One region of the Pseudohongiella acticola genome, then DNA from elsewhere that is predicted to be linked to it. Evidence: predicted binding sites of a transcription regulator. Region 1 holds the regulator's gene; the other holds the start of a gene.

Region 1 (14,642 bases):
GCCGCTGGCCGTGTTATCGAGTCATTCGGTGAGGTGGTGATTGGTGGTAACTACGCCGTTGGCCTCATCGTATTCCTGATTCTCATTATCATCAACTTTGTTGTTGTCACCAAAGGTGCCGGTCGAATCGCCGAGGTCAGTGCCCGCTTTACGCTGGACGCAATGCCGGGCAAACAGATGGCCGTCGATGCCGACCTTAACGCGGGCATTATTGATCAAGAGCAGGCGCGCGTGCGTCGACAGGACATTACTCAAGAGGCTGATTTTTACGGTGCCATGGACGGTGCCAGCAAATTTGTTAAAGGCGATGCAATTGCCGGTATTCTGATTCTGGTCATCAACATGATTGGCGGGCTGGCCATAGGCATGATGCAGCACGGCCTGGACTTCAGCACTGCCACCGAACGCTACGCCCTGCTGACTATTGGTGATGGTCTGGTCGCGCAGATCCCGGCACTGGTGTTGTCAACGGCAGCGGCGATCATGGTGACCCGCAACAATAACTCGGAAATGATGGGCTCGCAGGTCATCAGTCAGATGTTCGCTACGCCACGCTCACTGGGTATCGCGGGCATGGTCCTGTTCGTTATGGGCATCGTGCCTGGTATGCCGCATCTGGCGTTCCTGTCGCTGGCATTTGCAGCAGTGGCTGGCTCAGTGACCATCTACATGCGCCAACAGAAGCAGGCCACTGAAGTCGACGAGGCCGCCATTGCTGATCAATCCGCCAAAGAAGTTAAAGCCACAACCGAGCAGCAGGAACTGGGCTGGAACGATGTCATGCCGGTTGACGTTGTTGGGCTTGAAGTTGGCTACCGACTGATTCCGCTGGTAGACAAAGATCAGGGCGGACAATTGCTGGCCCGTATCAAGGGTATACGCAAAAAGCTGTCACAGGAGCTTGGGTTTCTTGTGCCCTCTGTCCACATTCGCGACAACCTTGATCTGCAACCTAATGAATACCGCATTAATTTGATGGGGGTCAATATCGGTGGCGCGGAAATACATCCTGAGCGTGAAATGGCCATCAACCCGGGCCAGGTCTACGGTAAAGCCCAGGGTATAGCTACCAAGGATCCTGCATTCGGGCTGGAGGCCCTGTGGATCGAGCCACCCCAACGTGATCAGGTGCAGTCGCTTGGTTATACCGTGGTAGATGCCAGTACGGTTGTTGCCACTCATATGAACACGCTGTTGCACAAACACGCGCATGAATTGCTGGGACATGATGAGGTTCACGAGCTGTTGGGAATTCTTGCCAAGTCGTCGAAGAAACTGGCGGAAGAGTTACCCAATCAACTCAATGGCAATGTGCTTCGCAAGGTTCTACAGAACCTGTTGCAGGAGGGCATCCCCGTCAAAGATATGCGCAGTATCGGCGAAGCATTGGCGTCTGTCGCTGGCAGGAGTCAAGATCCCGTCACTTTGACCGCCGCGGTGCGTGTGGCGTTGGCACGCGTAATCGTTCAGGGCATCTACGGTAACAAGGCTGAGCTGCCTGTTATCACCCTTGATCCAACTCTGGAACAGATATTGCTTAAAGCAGTACAGCAAAGCGCTCAGCAACAAGACGGTGGTTACATCGACGATAGCGTGGTTATCGAGCCCGGCATTGCCGAGCGTTTGCAGCAGTCGCTGATGCAGGCGGCACAACGGCAGGAAATTGCCGGCAATCCGGCAGTGTTGTTAGTAGGAGCGCCACTGCGACCTCTGCTGAGCCGGTTTGTCAGGTTCACTCTGTCAGGTGTGAAAGTGCTGTCATACCAGGAAGTACCGGACAACAAACAAATTACGATTGTCGCCACGATTGGTCAGTGAAGATCGTGGTTCGAAACTACCGTAAAAACGAGATGTGAGGAGCAACAATGCAGCTTAAAAAGATCCTGGCCAAAGATATGCGGCAAGCACTTCTTCAAGTGCGCGAGGAACTGGGCGAAGATGCTGCCATTTTGTCGACGCGCAGTCTGGCAACAGGCGGAGTTGAGGTCATCGCGACCCTGAGTCCAGCGCCGGTAGTAAAAAAGCCGACAGAAGCGGCAGCTGTGCCTCCACCTTCGGTCAGCAAGGCTGAGATGGGCGCCATGCGCAGCGAGCTGCACAGTATACGTACATTGCTCCAGCAGCGTCTCAACGGGCTGGCCTGGGAGCAATTTAGCAGCCAGTCGCCACTGCAGGCGGTGATCTGGGAACGGTTATCGGCGATGGGTGTGCCGGGTTTTCTGAGCCGGCAGTTGCTGACTGCAATCAAACCGGGGAAAACGCTGGATCAAGTCTGGAAACAGGTATTGGGAAGCCTGGTCAAGGCGCTGCCAGTGTTAGGTCATGATCCGATTGAGCAGGGCGGTGTGTTTGCCTTTTTGGGGCCAACCGGCGCCGGCAAGACGACGACCATCGCTAAACTGGCGACCCGGTATGTTTTGCAACACGGTCCGCAGGATGTTGCGCTCGTTACCACTGACAGTTTTCGCCTGGCGGCGCATGAACAATTGCGGACACTGGGACGAATCCTGGGCGTGAGTGTGCGGATAGTAGACAACCAGCATTCCCTGGACGATACGCTGGAAAGCCTGGGCCATAAACAGCTGGTTCTGGTTGATACTGCCGGCCTCCCGTCTCATCATCCGGAGCAGCAACGACAACTGACACTACTGCGTGATCAGCCACAGGTACAAAAATGGGTTGTCCTGCCGGCGACAAGCCAGGCCCAGGTTTTACGGGCTGCATGGAAAACCTGTTCGACGGCAGATGTTTCTGCGTGTATTCTCACTCATCTGGATGAGGCATGTGTGCTTGGCGATGCGCTCGCGCTGACCATCGAACGCGATCTGCCCGTGGTTTATGAAACCTTTGGACAGTCGATTCCCGATGATATTGCGTTGGCACAGGCTTCGGCGCTGGTAAAACGCGCTGTTGCCCTGGGCAGAAGACAAGCGGCCGTGCCTGTTGAGAAAGAGCGGCTAATGACCGAATATGGCAGTCAGTCACCAGCCGAACTGCGTGTCGCAGGGCTGAACTAACGGGCTGACGGTCTGGCCGACGGTAACCAGTTGGGGAGAAAACAGGGAATGCATCCCATTCAAGTGCTTGCAGTGACCGGTGGTAAAGGTGGCGTAGGCAAAACAAGTATTTCAGTAAACCTCAGCCTGGCGCTGGCACAGCTGGACAAGCGCGTCGTTCTAATGGATGCTGATCTCGGTCTGGCCAATGTCGATATTCTATTGGGTATCAAGGCCCAACGTACCATTGCTGATGTCCTTTCTGGCGAATGTTCACTGCGTGACATCATGGTTCCGTCACACGGAATTAACGTCATACCGGCGTCCTCTGGTGTGCAGTCACTGGTCACCATGGGCCCTAATCAACACGCTGGTATAGTTAACGCGTTCAGTGAACTGGCGGACGAACTGGATGTCCTGGTGATCGATACGGCCGCAGGTATCTCTGACTCTGTCGTCAGTTTTGTCAGAGCTGCGCAGGAAGTGCTAGTCGTTGTCTGTGATGAGCCGTCGTCAATGACAGACGCTTATGCCCTGATTAAATTATTACACCGGGACTGCCATTTGCAGGACTTCAGAATCGTTGCCAATATGACCCGCTCTGAAGGCGAGGGGCGCAACATGTTCAATCGATTTGCAGGCGTTGCGGGTCGGTTTCTGGATGTGAATCTGCGCTATGCGGGTGATATACCGTTTGATGAAACGCTTCGCAAGGCAGTTCAGCGACAGCGCCCGACGCTGGACTCCTATCCGGGCAGTAAAGCTGCCGGCGCTTATCGTCGACTGGCAAAGGAGGTCAGTCAGTGGCCGGTGAGAACGCAGGCGACCGGTCAGATGGAGTTTTTTGTCGAGCGACTCGTTCAGGGGATGTCCTGATAAGGACTCAACGGGATTGTTTATGACAGGATCTACAGGCGCCTCAGTCTATCAGGACGTGCAATCCGGAAGCATGAATGAGCTGGTTACGCAGCATGCTCCTCTGGTGAAACGTATTGCGCATCATTTGCTTATGCGAATGCCGTCCAGTGTGCAACTTGATGATCTGATTCAATCAGGCATGATTGGCCTGCTGGAAGCTGCCCGCAAGTATGATATGTCCAAGGGTGCCAGTTTTGAAACCTATGCCGGCATTCGCATACGTGGCGCCATGCTGGATGAGATTCGTCGTGGTGACTGGGCCCCACGTTCAGTGCACCGCAAGTCACGCGAGGTGGCAGCGGCCGTCAAATCGGTAGAGATGCGCACTGGCAGTGACGCCAAAGACACCGAAGTAGCCGAAGAATTGGGCATTGACCTGGAAACCTACTACTCGATCCTGCAGGATGCTTCCGGCAGCCGGCTGTTCAGCTTTGATGATCTGACAGAAGGCGGGGACGACTCCGCGCTTGAAGCTGCGTCGGGCGAAATATCAGGCCCGGCAGATGAAATTCAGGACGAGGACTTTCGGGCGCATCTGGCGAAAGCGATTGAAGGCCTGCCAGAGCGTGAAAAGCTCGTACTGGCACTTTATTACGATGAAGAACTCAATCTGAAAGAGATTGGTGAGGTTCTGGGCGTCAGCGAATCCCGTATCAGCCAGATACACAGCCAGGCGGCACTCCGTCTGCGCGCGCGCCTTCAGGAATGGCGCTAAGCTACCTGATATCCCACACCACAAGCGCTTCGCGCTGAGCTATAATGCTCGCCATCTGAATTTATTTCCTTATTAGTGCTAAATTTTTTTAACTTTCAAGCGATAACCTGCTAGGGAGATACCTCGCCGGTGGCGTGTATCCCCGGGTTGAGCACACGACGTGGAGGCGGTTTTGGACAAGAACATGAAAATACTCATTGTTGATGATTTCTCAACAATGCGTCGGATTATCAAGAATCTGTTACGGGACCTGGGGTTCACCAATACCGCTGAGGCAGATGACGGTAGCTCCGCGTTGCCAATGCTGGAGAACGGGCAGTTTGATTTCCTTATCACCGACTGGAACATGCCGGGCATGACCGGTATCGATTTGCTAAAGGCCTGCCGAGCCAGCGAAAAGCTGAAAACCCTGCCTATACTGATGGTGACGGCTGAGGCGAAGAGAGATCAGATTATCGCAGCGGCCCAGGCAGGTGTGAATGGCTATGTGGTGAAACCTTTTACGGCAGCGGCGCTGCAGGAAAAGATTGAGAAAATCTTTGAGCGCATCGACGCCAACAATTAAGGGAAGCCAAATGTCAGATTCAAAGAAAAATACATTGGCAAAAGCGGGCAAAGTCCCGTCGGATTCCGAAATTTCAGAGCTGGCTGCAGCCGGCGCTAAAAGCTTCATGGATGCCATGGTTGAGCGAAAACAGCAGCTGTTGGAAGCGCTGCAACGGGACGACATGGCGGCAGTGGCCGATTATATCCATCAGATAAACCACGCTCGAGATGAAACGCTTTATGTTGAAGTGGGCCGACTGACCCGGGCCTTGCACAATGCCCTGAAGGATTTTCATCTGGAAATTGGTTTGCATGGCAGTGCTGAGGTCAAACACGAGCTGTCGGAAATGGCGGATGCTCGCAGTCGATTGAACTATGTTATTGCCATGACAGAAGATGCTGCCAATCAGACCATGGACCGTGTCGACGAAGCTGCGCCCATGGTGCAAAAGCTCGTTGATGACAGTGCCGACCTTCATAAAGACTGGATTGCCTTCCAGGCTGAAGGCGCGACACAGAAAGACGCTTCGGCAGCGTTGTTTGAGCGTGTTGGTGAGCTTCTGCAGCGTATCAGCGACGACGGACAGGGAATACATACCCGACTCACCGATATTTTGATGGCGCAAGGTTATCAGGACCTTAGTGGCCAGGTAATCAAGCGGGTAATCGAGCTGGTCAGTGACGTAGAACAGAATCTGGTTCGGCTGGTCAAACTTGCCAGTAATGTTGAAGAGGTTGCCGGTATCAAGCCGGCCAGCAGTGACCAGAAGGCTGAGCGGGACGAGAGTCAACGCATTCGTGCTGAAGGGCCGCAAATCAATCAGCAGAATAATCAGGACGTGGTTTCAGGCCAGGATGATGTCGACGATTTGTTATCCAGTCTTGGATTTTGACTCACGCAACAGCCAGAGGCTGATGATGGTGAATCGCAGGAGAGCAGCAACATGAGTTTTTTTGATGACGAAGAGATTCTGGAAGATTTCCTGGTCGAGGCCGGTGAAATTCTGGAACAGCTCTCTGAGCAACTTGTGCAGCTGGAAAAACAACCGGAAGACAAAGATCTGCTGAACGCGATCTTCCGCGGCTTTCACACAGTCAAAGGCGGCGCAGGTTTCCTGCAGCTAACGCCAATGGTCGACTGTTGCCACGTCACTGAGAACCTGTTTGATAACCTGCGTAATGGTAAGCGCCAGGTGACCTCGGAATTGATGGATATTGTGTTGCAGGCGCTTGATTGTGTGAACAACATGTTCGCCCAGATCAAAGAGCGGGTGCCGCCGGAACCGGCAAGCGACGAATTGCTGGAAGCGTTGCAAATGCTGGCAAATGGTGATGACCTTGAGCCTGCAGCAGCGAGCCCGGATGCGTCAGTTGTTGCTCAGGTGACGGCGCCACAGGATGCGAAGCTTTCCGCTGAAGCCAGTGCCGGTGATGACATGACTGACGAGGAATTCGATCAGTTACTGGCAGCACTGGACTCGGCGGACTTTGAAGCGGAAGCGGAAAACCGTGCCAGCGAATCGACGACAGCTCCGGACCAGGGTGCCGGCGGCGATGAAATTAGCGACGACGAGTTCGAAGCACTGCTCGACCAGTTGCAGGGAGCGCCGAATGCGTCTGCGGCTGGTAAAGAGCCCTCAGCGGATAAAGAGCCCTCAGCTCAGAAAGAGCCGTCAGCCAAGAAAGAGCCCTCAGCGGATAAAGCACCCTCAGCGGATAAAGCGCCCTCAGCCGACGCCAGCAACCCCAATAACGACGAAATCACCGATGACGAGTTTGAAGCTCTGCTCGATCAACTCCATGGTGGAAAATCCTCCGACACCGCCCCGGAGCCCGCGTCGACACCTGAACCTGTTCAGCCAGCAGCACAACCCAAGCCCACTCTGAAAGCGGTACCCACCACAGGCAGCAAGCCGGCAACAAAGCCCGAGACCAAGACGCCCGCGGCCGATCAGGCTCCTGCGGCTGAAACCACAGTGCGCGTTGATACGCGTCGTCTGGATGACATCATGAATATGGTCGGCGAACTGGTTCTGGTTCGAAACCGGCTGGTTCGAATCGGATCAACAGCTGCGGACGAAATGTTGTCGAAAGCGGTTGCCAACCTGGACCTGGTGACGGCTGACTTGCAAAGCTCGGTCATGAAGACCCGTATGCAGCCAATCAAGAAGGTGTTTGGTCGCTTCCCCCGGGTGGTAAGAGACCTGGCGCGTAGTTTGAAAAAAGAAGTTACACTGGAACTGCACGGCGAAGACACCGACCTCGACAAGAATCTGGTAGAGGCGCTTGCCGACCCGTTGGTCCACCTGGTCAGAAACGCCGTCGATCATGGTATCGAATTGCCGGACAAGCGAGCAGCGGGAGGTAAACCCCGACAAGGTACAATTTTGTTGGCGGCAGAACAGGAAGGTGATCATATCCTGTTGACCATCAGTGATGATGGTAATGGCATGGATCCCGATGTGTTGCGCGGCAAGGCCGTGGAAAAAGGCATTATGGACAAAGATGCCGCTGACCGGCTCAGCAACAGCGAGTGTTTTGATCTGATATTTGCACCTGGTTTTTCTACCAAGACCGAAGTCTCGGATGTCTCCGGCCGGGGTGTTGGTATGGACGTGGTGAAAACCAAAATCACACAACTGAATGGCTCCGTGTTTATCGACTCCAAGCCAGGCGAAGGCACGCGCATCGAAATCAAGGTGCCCTTGACGCTGGCGATAATGCCGACATTGATGATTCTGGTCGGCGAACAGGCCTTTGCTTTGCCGCTGGCCAGTGTCAGCGAAATATTCAACCTCGATTTAAACGGTACCCATGTGGTTGATGGACAGCAGGTTGTCACCGTGCGCGACAAAGCCTTGCCGCTGTTTCATTTGCGGCGTTGGCTGACTCAGGATATGCCGCAGAGTGCCGGTGAACAGAAAACTGATGCTAACGTGGTTATAGTCAGTGTCGGTGCACAACGGGTCGGCTTTGTAGTGGACACGCTGATTGGCCAGGAGGAAGTGGTTATCAAGCCGCTGGGGCGAATGCTGCACGGCACGCCAGGTATGGCCGGCGCAACCATAACCGGGGATGGTCGTATCGCAGTGATTCTCGATGTTCCCGGTTTGCTTAAACGTTATGCTGCCTGATGGCATCGACGCAAAGCTGGAATGTAAAGGTTGGCTTCAAAGGCGCTATTAGCGCCAACAGGTACAATGAACAATGACAATTAAGGTGTTGGTGGTCGATGATTCGGGTTTCTTCCGGCGTCGACTGACAGAACTGATCAATGCGGATGGCCGGTTGCAGGTTATCGGTACCGCAAGTAACGGCCAGGAAGCGATTGACCAGGCAGGCCGCCTGCGTCCAGATGTCATCACCATGGACTATGAAATGCCGGTGATGGATGGCATCACCTCCTTGCGTGAAATCCATCGCAAGCTGCGCATTCCAGTGTTGATGTTTTCGTCGCTGACCTATGAGGGCGCACGGGTAACGCTTGATGCACTTGAGGCGGGGGCTGTTGACTATCTTCCCAAGAACTTCGAAGAGATATCGAAGCACCCGGAAGAAATACAAAAAATACTGTGCGACCGTATCGTTATGGTGTCCGGCAGCCGGACTTCCGTGGCTTCGGCTGCACCAACAACGGCCGCCCCTGCGCCAGCGGTCGCGGCAACGCCGACGCGACGGGGCGGACTGCGCTCAACGCAACTGGTTGTGATTGGGGCCTCTACCGGTGGGCCGATGGCCTTGCAGGAAGTGCTGACCCGCTTGCCTGCCAACTTCCGCTTGCCCATACTGCTGGTACAACATATGCCGGGCACTTTTACCAAGGCGTTCGCTGAGCGGCTGGACCGGATTTGTCAGATCAGTGTCAGTGAAGCCAAAGACGGTGATGTATTGCGAGCGGGGCATGCTTATCTGGCACCGGGTGGCAAACAGATGTTGTCTGATGGTCATATGCGAATCCGGGTGACTGAAGGTGAATCGCATCTCAACTACAAACCCTCACTGGACGTCACCTTCGGGTCCGTTGCGCGGGATCTGGGCGGCAAAGTCCTGGGTGTGGTGCTCACAGGTATGGGGGCTGATGGCCGGGAAGGGGCGCGACTGCTTAAAGCCGAAGGGGCTACAATCTGGGCGCAGGATGAGGCAAGTTGTGTTATCTACGGGATGCCGATGGCTGTCGCCAAAGCCGGGCTGGTCGACGAGGTACTGGATCTGCGGCGCGTTGCGCCACGACTTTGTGAAGAAATCAACTGAACGCGCATAAACATACGCAGCGAGGCCTGTTGACATGAGAGTCTGGTCAGTAGCCAATCAGAAAGGGGGCGTTGGTAAAACGACTACCACGGTTGCCCTTGGCTGCCTGTTGGCTCAGCAAGGCAAGCGGGTGCTGATGCTTGATCTGGATCCGCAGGCGTCTCTGGGCAGCTATTTTGGTCATTCGCCTGAATCCACATCGCATAGCAGCTTTGACTGGTTTGCGCCGCCAGGCAAACTGGACCCAGCGCAGCTTGATGCCAGCATTCATGATACTGACGCGTCGGGTCTCAGTCTGGTGCCCGGAAATACCGCGCTCGCGACCATGGAGCGCAATGCAGTTTCTCAGGAAGGCATGGGCCTGGCGGTCTCGCGCGCGCTGACCTGTCTGTGGGATCGATTTGACCATGTTCTGATAGACAGTCCACCGACACTGGGCGTGCTGCTGGTCAATGCGCTGGCCGCATCAGAACAGGTCATTGTGCCAGTACAGACAGAATTTCTCGCGATCAAAGGTGTTGAACGCATGCTTAATACACTGCAAATGATCAATCGCTCCCGGCGACATCCTTTGCCCTACCTGTTAGTGCCGACGCTGTTTGACCGGCGCACCCAGGCTGGCGTCAGCAGCTTCAGGCACATGCGCAAAACCTGGCCTGAGCATGTCTGGAATTCGGCGATTCCGGTTGATACTCGACTGCGCGATGCCAGTGCCAAAGGCGTCACGCCACTGGCGCTGGACCCCGACAGTCGCGGTATTCAGGCCTATGGCTCGTTGTTGAAGACTTTGTTGAAAACGACATCAGAGGCGCCGCTGGTCGCAACAGGAGCAGTTGTCCATGGTTAACGAACAGGTGTCGACACAAACGCATTCGAAATCGGCATCACAGGGTGTTGTCCAGGATTATCTGGATGTATTGCTGCGCAATGTTCTGCCAGATGAAGAGCCACAACCAGACCTGACGTCACCGTCACAAGCTGTGTCAACGCAGATGGCTGCGACTGTATCAGAGGCCACCTCTCTTGAAGAATGGTCGGCCGACCCGGTCGCCAGTCCGGTGCTACAGCAGGTTGTGGCGCCGGAGCCCGAGTTGGCACCTGAGCTGGCGATACCGGCCCCTGAGCAGACGCTTGACCTGTCGCGGGTAGAAACACCAACCACGAACCAGGAGCAGGAGCAGGAGCCGGCTGGGGCGTCTATGCCCTGGGCCGAGAAACCCTTTGCCAGTCTGTTATTTGATGTGGTGGGACTGAAGCTGGCGGCGCCCCTGCACGAACTGGGCGGGATAATGCCCCTGGCAGACAAGCTGCAGCCCATGGTAGCGCAGGCCGACTGGTTTATGGGGCTGATCCGCTGGAACGGCAAAACCATACGGGTGGTCGATACTGCGCGCTTTGTCATGCCTGAACGGGTAGACGCAGAACAACAGATCGAGTACCAGAGCATTGTTGTGCTGGGCGACAGTCATTGGGCATTGGCGGTCAACAACGCAGATCAGTCCGCTCATCTGCAGCCCGCGGACATTCGGTGGCGCAAGACTTCGGGTAAACGACCCTGGCTGGCAGGTACCGTGTTGGGACGTTTGTGCGCGCTGCTGGATGTGGAAGTGCTGGTAAGCATGCTGGATGCCAGTGATACGGCCCGGCAGATTAAAGCGGACCTGCTTAAGGAAGATTAAACAAAGCGGCGCGCCGAGTCTGGACTAAAACAATGGCACAGAACCTGCATTATATATTGCGGATGTCTGTGTGGTCTTCTGAAGCGCTGGAAAATTGACGCTTGTCATAATAGACATTTAATAACGGGGAAGCCCATGGGCGAAGTCAAGAAACAGGATAACGATCAGGTACTGCAGTGGGTAACGTTCCAACTGGAGAATGAGACCTACGGCGTTGATGTCATGGTCGTCAAAGAAGTGCTTAAATTTCAGGATATTGCGCCGGTTCCTGGTGCGCCTTCCTATGTCATGGGCATTATCAATATTCGTGGCACGGTGATATCGGTTATCAATACCCGGTGCCGTTTTGGCTTGCCGGACCGTGAGCCAGATGACAATACCCGTATCGTCATCATAGAAATTGGACAGCATATTATTGGCATTGTGGTCGACAGTGTGGCTGAGGTGGTTTACCTGAAGCGTTCCGAGATCGAAACACCGCCACAAGTAAATAAAGACGATTCGGCTCGTTTTATACAGGGGGTCTGTCATCGCGACGATCAGCTCCTGATCCTGGTGGAGCTGGACAAACTGCTCAGTGAAGAAGAACTGGCCGAACTCGATAATTGATCTGGAATGAATTGGAGCTTGATGATGTTGATGACCTTAAGCACGGCACTGACACTGGTCCTGATTGCTGGTTTTGGCCTGACCCTGGGCGCCTTGCAGATCGTCAACATGCGTAAAGTCAATCGATTGAATCAGGCGTTGACGGAAGTCTCTACGCGTCAGGAAGCATTGATGCGCGCCAATGGTGGCGCTGTGGTAAAGCTGGGCCAGAGCATGCACAGCCTGGAGCAGCGGGTGACGCTGACTGCCAGGCGACAGCAGGAGCTGGAAAACAAGGATGCGGGCAGTCTGACCTACGACCAGGCAAGCAAACTGATTCAGATGGGCGCAGCCCCAGAGGATCTGGTAAAAACCTGCGGGCTGTCCCAGGCTGAAGCTAAACTGGTGTCGCTGATGGCGGCCCGGGGTGTTGGCAAACCTGCCTGATTCAGTCTCCGGTAACAAGATTTCCTGCGATTTTGTGGTTATAATCGAGGCTTCATTGCAGCCGCCGAGAACTATCGCCATATCACTCGCCTTATGACCCCTGATGAACCCCTGATTTCGACCGAAACCGACCTGCAGTCGGGTACAGACTCACTGTTACAGGTACAGTCGTTGTTCTGTGAGCGTGACGAGCGGGTGCTTTTTTCGGATTTGAACTTTTCCCTGCAAGCCGGACAACTGTTGCAGGTGCTGGGCAGCAATGGCAGTGGCAAAACCACGTTGCTGCGTATCATCTGTGGCCTCAATGACAGTTACCAAGGCAATATCCTGTGGTGCGGCGAGCCGGTTCGCGAACAACGCGAGACCTTTCTGGCTTCGCTGCTTTATATTGGGCACCGCGTCGGTGTGAACCGGATTCTGACGCCTCGTGAAAATCTGCGCTGGAGCGCCTCCCTGCACACGCCGGTGGACGACAGTCGTATTGACAGCGCGCTGGCGAGGGTTGGCCTCAAGGCCTATGAGGATGTGCCATGCCGGAATCTGTCGGCCGGTCAGAATCAGCGGGTATCTCTGGCCCGACTGTTGATCAGTCCAGCGGTGCTGTGGATCCTCGATGAACCCTTCACAACTCTGGATGTTTACGGCGTTCGCGAGCTGGAACAGCTGCTTTCCGAGCATGTCGGCAAGGGCGGCGCTGTGCTGGTCACTACGCACCATCGGCTTAATGTTCCCTGCGCGGTTGAACGTCTGAACCTGGACGGCGTGGAGCAACCGGCATGAGCGCCTCTTCAACAACACCCGAGGTCAGCACCTGGGGCGCGTTTCTGGCGACGCTACGACGTGATCTGCTGGTTGCCTTTAAACGCCGCAACGACCTGCTTAACCCGATCATGTTTTTTCTGATCGTGGTGACGCTGTTTCCGCTTGGCGTGAGCCCGGACCCTCTGGAATTGACCCGGATAGCCGCAGGTGTGGTCTGGGTGTCCGCGTTGCTGGCCTCCATGCTGTCTCTGGACAACCTGTACCGGGCCGATTATGAGGACGGTTCCCTGGAGCAGTTGCTGTTATCGCCACAGCCCCTGTTTTTTCTGGTGCTGGCAAAGAATATCGCACACTGGCTGATCAGTGGTCTGCCTGTGGTGGTATTGTCCCCGTTACTTGCGTACATGCTTTATCTGCCTGAATCGGCCTACTGGACGCTGGTGCTGACGTTATTGATAGGTACACCGGTATTAAGCCTGTTTGGCTCCATCGGCGTGGCGCTGACCGTAGGCCTGGGTAGCCGCGGCCTTATTCTGGCGGTGATTGTTTTGCCGTTGACGATGCCGGTGCTTATAATCGGCGCCAAAGCAGTCAGCGATGTCATGTTCGGGCTGCCAGTGGGCAGTCATTTTGCCTTGCTGGGGGCGATCCTGGCGGTCGCGCTGAGTATTGCGCCGCTGGCGTCAGCTGCTGCATTGCGGATCAGTGTCAGTTAAGAATGGCTTCTGGTGCTGGCTACAGGTGCGTTACAAAGCGTAACAGGGGTGCCGAGATCAGCGTGTTATAGTCAAGTAATCAGCGGCTTAGCGTAAGTTCTTGCAGGTGCGCGCTAACCTTAAAATCAGTTTAACCGATACAGAAAGAGAAACAGGCAACTATGTGGTTATGGTTTTCAAAACTGGGGTCTCCACGCTGGTTCTATGAATTGTCCAGCAAGTGGCTGCCCTGGCTCTACGCCGCCATGGCGGTGCTGATGCTGGTGGGCCTGACCTGGGCGCTTTTGTTTGTGCCGGAAGATTACCAGCAGGGGAATACAATCCGGATCATGTACGTGCATGTACCGGTAGCCAGTATTTCTCTGGCCTGCTTTCCACTGATGGCAATTGCTGGTGCCATCACGCTGGTATGGAAAATGAAACTGGCCGACATGGTCGCCAAATGTGTGGCGCCGATAGGGCTTTGGTTTACCGGCCTGGCGCTGGCCACAGGGGCGATCTGGGGCGAGCCGATATGGGGCACCTGGTGGGCCTGGGATGCCAGATTAACATCGATGCTGATCCAGTTTTTCCTGTTTGTCGGCGTGATAGCACTGCGTTCAGCTATTGAAAGTACCGATGCGGCAGCCAAAGCCTGTGCTGTGCTGGCTATTGTCGGCGCCATCAATGTGCCCATCATCAAATATTCGGTGGAATGGTGGAACACCTTACACCAGCCCGCCAGCACAATCTCCATGGACGCCACCGCGCCGAATCCGCCGGAGATATGGGTGCCGCTCTTGATCATGATTGCGGCGGTTTATCTGCTGTTTGTGATTTCGCTTATTTTACGCACACGCAATGAAATTCTGCAGCGTGAGCGCCGGTCGCAATGGGTGACCGAATTAGTTGCACGCAGCCAGGGTTGATGCGCAATTAGACGAATCAGCTCGCTATTCACCTTGTATCCGGGGAGTCGGGGACCAAAATGCCAACATTGCAGTTTTCCAGCGTTAGCGAATTCATCCAGATGGGCGCGTACAGC
Region 2 (4,941 bases), on a different contig from region 1:
TGGGTAAAAACCCGATTGCCAGTGATGTAGACATAACGCCACTGCAGCATGAAGCGGTCAATGGCGAATGGATATTGCCAGCAGCGTGCACCAGTAAACGAGTTGTACTTTACAGTCACGGCGGCGGCTACCTGTTTGGTTCACCGCTGTCTTACCGGGCGTTTACCTCGCGGCTGGCTGTGGCCTGCGATGCCAGGGTATTTGTACTGGATTATCGACTGGCGCCGGAGCATCCGTTCCCGGCTGCCGCCGATGATGTTATCGCGGCATACCGATACCTGTTAACTGAGCATGATCCTGCCGATATCGTGCTGGCAGGTGATTCCGCCGGTGCAGGTTTGTCCCTCTCGCTGCTGGTGCAAATACGTGCGCTCGGTCTGCCGATGCCGGTAGCGGCGGTGCTGCTGTCTCCATACGCTGATCTTGCCGTTACCGGAGAATCTGCGGACAGCAACACACGCACCTGTGCCATGTTCAGTGGTGACGCAATCCGCCGGGCGGCGGCAACGTATCTCAATGGCGCACATGCCCTGGACGCCCGCGCATCACCTTTATATGCTGAATACGCCGACTTCCCACCAATGCTTATTTACGTCAGTGACACTGAGGTGCTGCGTGACGATGGCTTGCGTGTAGCAGAGCGGGCGGCAGCGGCGGAGGTACCGGTAGATCTGCGCATCTGGCGCGGCCAGCCTCATGTCTGGCCATTGTTTGTACCCATGTTGCCGGAAGCAAATCAGGCATTGAGTGAAATCGGCGAGTATATTAAAGAGCAGGCCAGGTAAGCGTCTCTTGCTTGCTGATTTGGGGGTCAGGGCTCACGCAGAATCAACTCTACACGACGGTTGCCAGCGCGGCTTTCAGGCGTGTCGTTGGCCTGCAGTGGCCGGGTATCGGCATAACCCACTGCGCGCATGCGGGTTGCGTCTATGCCGTCATACTCCAGGTAACGCAGCACTGAAATGGCGCGATCGCTGGACAGTTCCCAGTTGGACGGAAACTGTGGCGTATTGATAGGGATGTTATCAGTATGCCCCTCGATGGAGATCTCACCCTCAAAGGCATTGAGAAACCCGGTCAACTGACTGATCAGCACCATGCCCTCATACCTCAGCTCTGCCTGCCCACTGGCGAACAATAAATTGTCCGAGATGCGCAAGGTCAGGCCCTCGCGTCCGGGTTCGGCATCAACGCCCTGCAGCGACAGTGAATTCAGGCTGTTTTCCAGGTCGCCGAAGCGTTCGTCAGCGTCGTCATCGGTACCTTCGTCCTCAGCATCCGGTGCTGACTCTCCCGATCTTCCCTGAAGCAGGCTGTTGTATTCGGGTAGTACACCGATGCCGCCAGGCATCACGCCACCGGTTTCATCCAGTGGCGTCTGTGCAGTTGCCCCTGCGTCCGAGCCGGCGGATCCGGTCTGTGATACCGCATCAGGCGTGTCGTCATCGTCGGTCTTGGGCTCGCTCATTGCCAGCAGCAGCACAAAAAAAGCGATCAGCAAGGTCAGCACGTCCAGGTAGCTGAGCATCCAGCTATTGTCAGTGCTGTCGGATGATCCGGAGTCGTCGCCGATCATGTCGACGGCATAACGGCTATTTTCCACGCACAGCTCCCTTCATGGGCGGCATGCCTTTGTCGCGTATTTCATCCTGGTAGGTGGCGGCAAATGATTTTAGCGTATCTTCAATGAATGAAGGCGGCCGCCGCTTGCTCATCATGGCAATGCCTTCCAGTACCATGTTCATGGCGATCAGTCGCTCCTCAGTGCGCCTTTCAAGTTTAACCGCGATCGGTTGCAGGAAAACGTTGCCCAGCAGAATGCCGTAGAAGGTCGTCAGCAGCGCCACCGCCATTTGTGGGCCAATCAGGTCGAGACTGCCAGAGTCCATGACTGCCAGCATATTGACCAGACCCACCAGTGTGCCAATCATGCCGAACGCGGCGGCGTAGGTCGACATGGTGCGGAATATGTGTGCCTCTGCCCGTTCGCGCGCCTTGACGCGGGCGATGCGCCAGCGCAGTGTGTCGACAATTTCCTGTTCATCGGTATTGGCGATGACCAGTTGAATGCCGGTGCGCAGGAATGGGTTTTTGATTTTTGCCAGCGCGTCGTCAACATCCTTGATATTGCCCTGAAACCAGAGCCGTGATACCTGCACCATCTCTTTGATGTCATCGCGGGAATAGGTATTTTCGCGACGAAAAACCAGCGCCACCAGTCCGAAAACACGAACGACCTCTTTCAGGGGGTAACTGATGAAGGTGGCTGCCATGGTGCCGGTAATGACAATCGCCAGACCGGGCAGGTTGAGAAAACTGGACTCGGACTCCGCAGAGAAGAACAGAACACTGCCCAACAGCGCAATACTGGCGAGCATGCCAATGATGGTGGATGGATTCATGCGGTGTCCTGTATGTCTGGCGTGAGTTTGGTACTAAAAGTTAAGGCTTTAACGCAAATACTATCGGCGGTTTGCTGACAATCTTTAGCTGGCTGGCGACCTGCGTAGTATTTTTCTGATAATGGCTCAAGTTTTCCGCGATCCGGTCGTAATGAGTGGAGCGGGGTGGATGAATCTGCCTCCATTCGGCATCTGCAGTAGCCTTGCCGGGCTTTATTTTCCGGCCTGACAGGTGTTGTTTGTCAGCGTACACACTGACACTTCCTATTACCGATATTCAGATAATATTTAGCCAATTTTATGAAGAATCTATCGATCGTGCTGAAAATCTGGCTCGTACTTGGTCTGGCCGTCATTTCCTTTACGACCGTCGTTGCCGTCAGTGTGTTTTTTACTGCCAGAAACAACATGACAACTCAGGAAATGGGCGATTTCATGTACGAAACCTCCAAAACTGGCCTCTCAGGTCAGAACCGAGTTTCGCGCCGCCGATGAGTTTTTCACCCAGGCTGTTACCTTGTCCGACCCTGACCTGTTGGCGACTGCTCAGCAGAATAGTGACGCGCTCGTGGCTACCATCGATCGCCTGATCACACTGAATCCGCGCAACGCAAGCCAGCTTCGAACGCTTCAGGATGACACTGCACGGTACGCAGAAATATCCGCGGCGATCGCTCAGGATTTTATCGACGGCATCGTTGACTTTAACTCCATTCAATCGGATATCGCAACCAAAACAGAACTGTTTGAACAGTTGAGTCAACAGTTTGAAGACTTTGAAACACGCGCCGATGAACAGTTTTCCCAAGCGATTGACGCCCTGTCGGAGAATATGAATTTTGCCCTGGTTTTTATGCTGGTGCTGGGCGGCGTATTGTTGTTGCTGACCATCAGTATCGGACATTATACAGCGCACCGCATCAGTGCCTCAGCCAGAGGGCTGGGCGAGTCGCTTGCCGAGCTTGCCAGCGGCAAGGGCAGCCTGGCTAGTCGGCTGCCTGTCTTCGGCAACGATGAGCTGGGAGTTGTTGCCACTGAGTTCAATCAGTTCATTGCGATGTTGCAGACTTCCTTTAATGACCTGACCAGTATTATCGAGCCATTAACGGCCAGCGCTCACAATCTGACGCGTGGTATGGATCGTCTGGACGAGATGACCACCGAACAGACATCGGACTCGCAGATTGTCACCCAGAGCATGTCTGAGCTGCAGTTGTCGGTTCGTGAAATCAGCCAGTCGGCCAGCAACGCTGCCAGAAATGCCGAAAGTGGACACGACCTGTCTCAGACTGGCCAGGAGAAAACGTCGACGGTAGTTTCCTATTCCAAAAAACTGTCCAATGAGATACGCCAGACACAGAACGTTATCTCGGATCTGGCCGTTCGCACCAAGGATGCCACAGAAATCCTGAAAAGCATCAATGACATTGCTGACCAGACCAATCTGTTGGCATTGAATGCGGCGATTGAAGCCGCGCGAGCCGGTGAACAGGGCCGGGGCTTCTCCGTCGTTGCTGACGAAGTCAGAAGTCTGTCACTGAAAACAGCGAACTCGGTAACCCTGATTCAGGACGTGCTCAAGCAGTTAAACGACAACGTTTCATCGGCTGTAGGCATGATGCGAGTAGCTGTCGGCGTCGCGGAGGAGTCAGAGGCACTTGCCAGTGATGCAGGAGATACCATCCTGAAAATCAATAACGAAATTGAGCAGATCAGTCTGTTGAATACGCAGATTGCTGCAGCAACGGAGCAGCAATCAATGGCAACGGAACAGATTGTCGCCAATACCAGCAAAATGACCTCGTCATTTACTGAAGCAAAAAGTATTCAGGTATCTGTGTACGACATTTCAGACAAGCTCAAGAGCCTGTCTGATTCACTGGTATCAGTCAGCTCGAAGTTTGAAACGTAAGATTATCCATGATGAACACCTCAATTCCTGGGGTGGGACTACACGAAAGAAGAGGGGAAAATGGTTAAGTATTTGGGTATGGCGGCACTCGCCGCTGCGATGTCGAGTGCGTCATTTGCAGACGTCAACATTAACGGCTTTGCATCAATCAAAGCAGGCGCAACCACGGGTAGCAACGATAGTCTGTACGGCTACGATGACAGCTTCGACATGAAAAACGAAAGCCTGTTTGCTATTCAGGTACAGTCAGATCTGGGCGACGACCTGTCGGTCACCGGCCAGTTGCTGGGACGTGGCGTTGATGACTTTGATGTCGACTTCGAATGGGCATTCCTGACCTATGACTTTGACGACCAGACAAGTATCAGTGCCGGCCGCCTGCGCACACCTTTTTTCCAGTACTCCGATTTCCTTGACGTTGGTTACGCTTATGACTGGATGCGACCACCGCAGAGCGTCTATGGACTGGGCTTTGAGAATATTGAAGGGCTGACACTGTACCGTACCGGGCAGATTGGTGGCTTCGAGTCGAGCCTGCAATTTGTGTTCGGCAATTATGATTCCGAAATCCAGTTTTCTGGCACAGAGATCGACGCCAAGATTGACAGTATTACCGGTGCCTCATGG

The links. Region 1 encodes FliA, which starts transcription of late flagellar genes. Its sites were predicted from a motif close to CTAAAGTTTNNNNNNNNNNNGCCGNTAA; they were not measured.
Region 2: PHACT_RS14735 (motility protein A) is a predicted target of FliA. The motif match lies at 2,463-2,490, and genes of this name have one in related genera.

Annotation. Positions count from the first base shown of each region.
Region 1 is NZ_MASR01000001.1:393,135-407,776, reverse strand. It holds gene flhA (flagellar biosynthesis protein FlhA) at 1-1,818, shown strand, start outside; gene flhF (flagellar biosynthesis protein FlhF) at 1,866-3,017, shown strand; gene PHACT_RS01825 (MinD/ParA family protein) at 3,066-3,872, shown strand; gene PHACT_RS01820 (RNA polymerase sigma factor FliA) at 3,895-4,629, shown strand; gene PHACT_RS01815 (chemotaxis response regulator CheY) at 4,814-5,194, shown strand; gene PHACT_RS01810 (protein phosphatase CheZ) at 5,205-6,068, shown strand; gene PHACT_RS01805 (chemotaxis protein CheA) at 6,120-8,309, shown strand; gene PHACT_RS01800 (protein-glutamate methylesterase/protein-glutamine glutaminase) at 8,383-9,426, shown strand; gene PHACT_RS01795 (ParA family protein) at 9,461-10,273, shown strand; gene PHACT_RS01790 (chemotaxis protein CheW) at 10,266-11,105, shown strand; gene PHACT_RS01785 (chemotaxis protein CheW) at 11,241-11,714, shown strand; gene PHACT_RS01780 (DUF2802 domain-containing protein) at 11,721-12,140, shown strand; gene ccmA (cytochrome c biogenesis heme-transporting ATPase CcmA) at 12,234-12,920, shown strand; gene ccmB (heme exporter protein CcmB) at 12,917-13,618, shown strand; gene ccmC (heme ABC transporter permease CcmC) at 13,780-14,526, shown strand; gene ccmD (heme exporter protein CcmD) at 14,586-14,642, shown strand, end outside.
Region 2 is NZ_MASR01000003.1:118,212-123,152, reverse strand. It holds gene PHACT_RS14745 (alpha/beta hydrolase) at 1-785, shown strand, start outside; gene PHACT_RS14740 (OmpA/MotB family protein) at 812-1,603, opposite strand; gene PHACT_RS14735 (motility protein A) at 1,593-2,402, opposite strand; gene PHACT_RS14730 (methyl-accepting chemotaxis protein) at 2,920-4,314, shown strand; gene PHACT_RS14725 (porin) at 4,375-4,941, shown strand, end outside.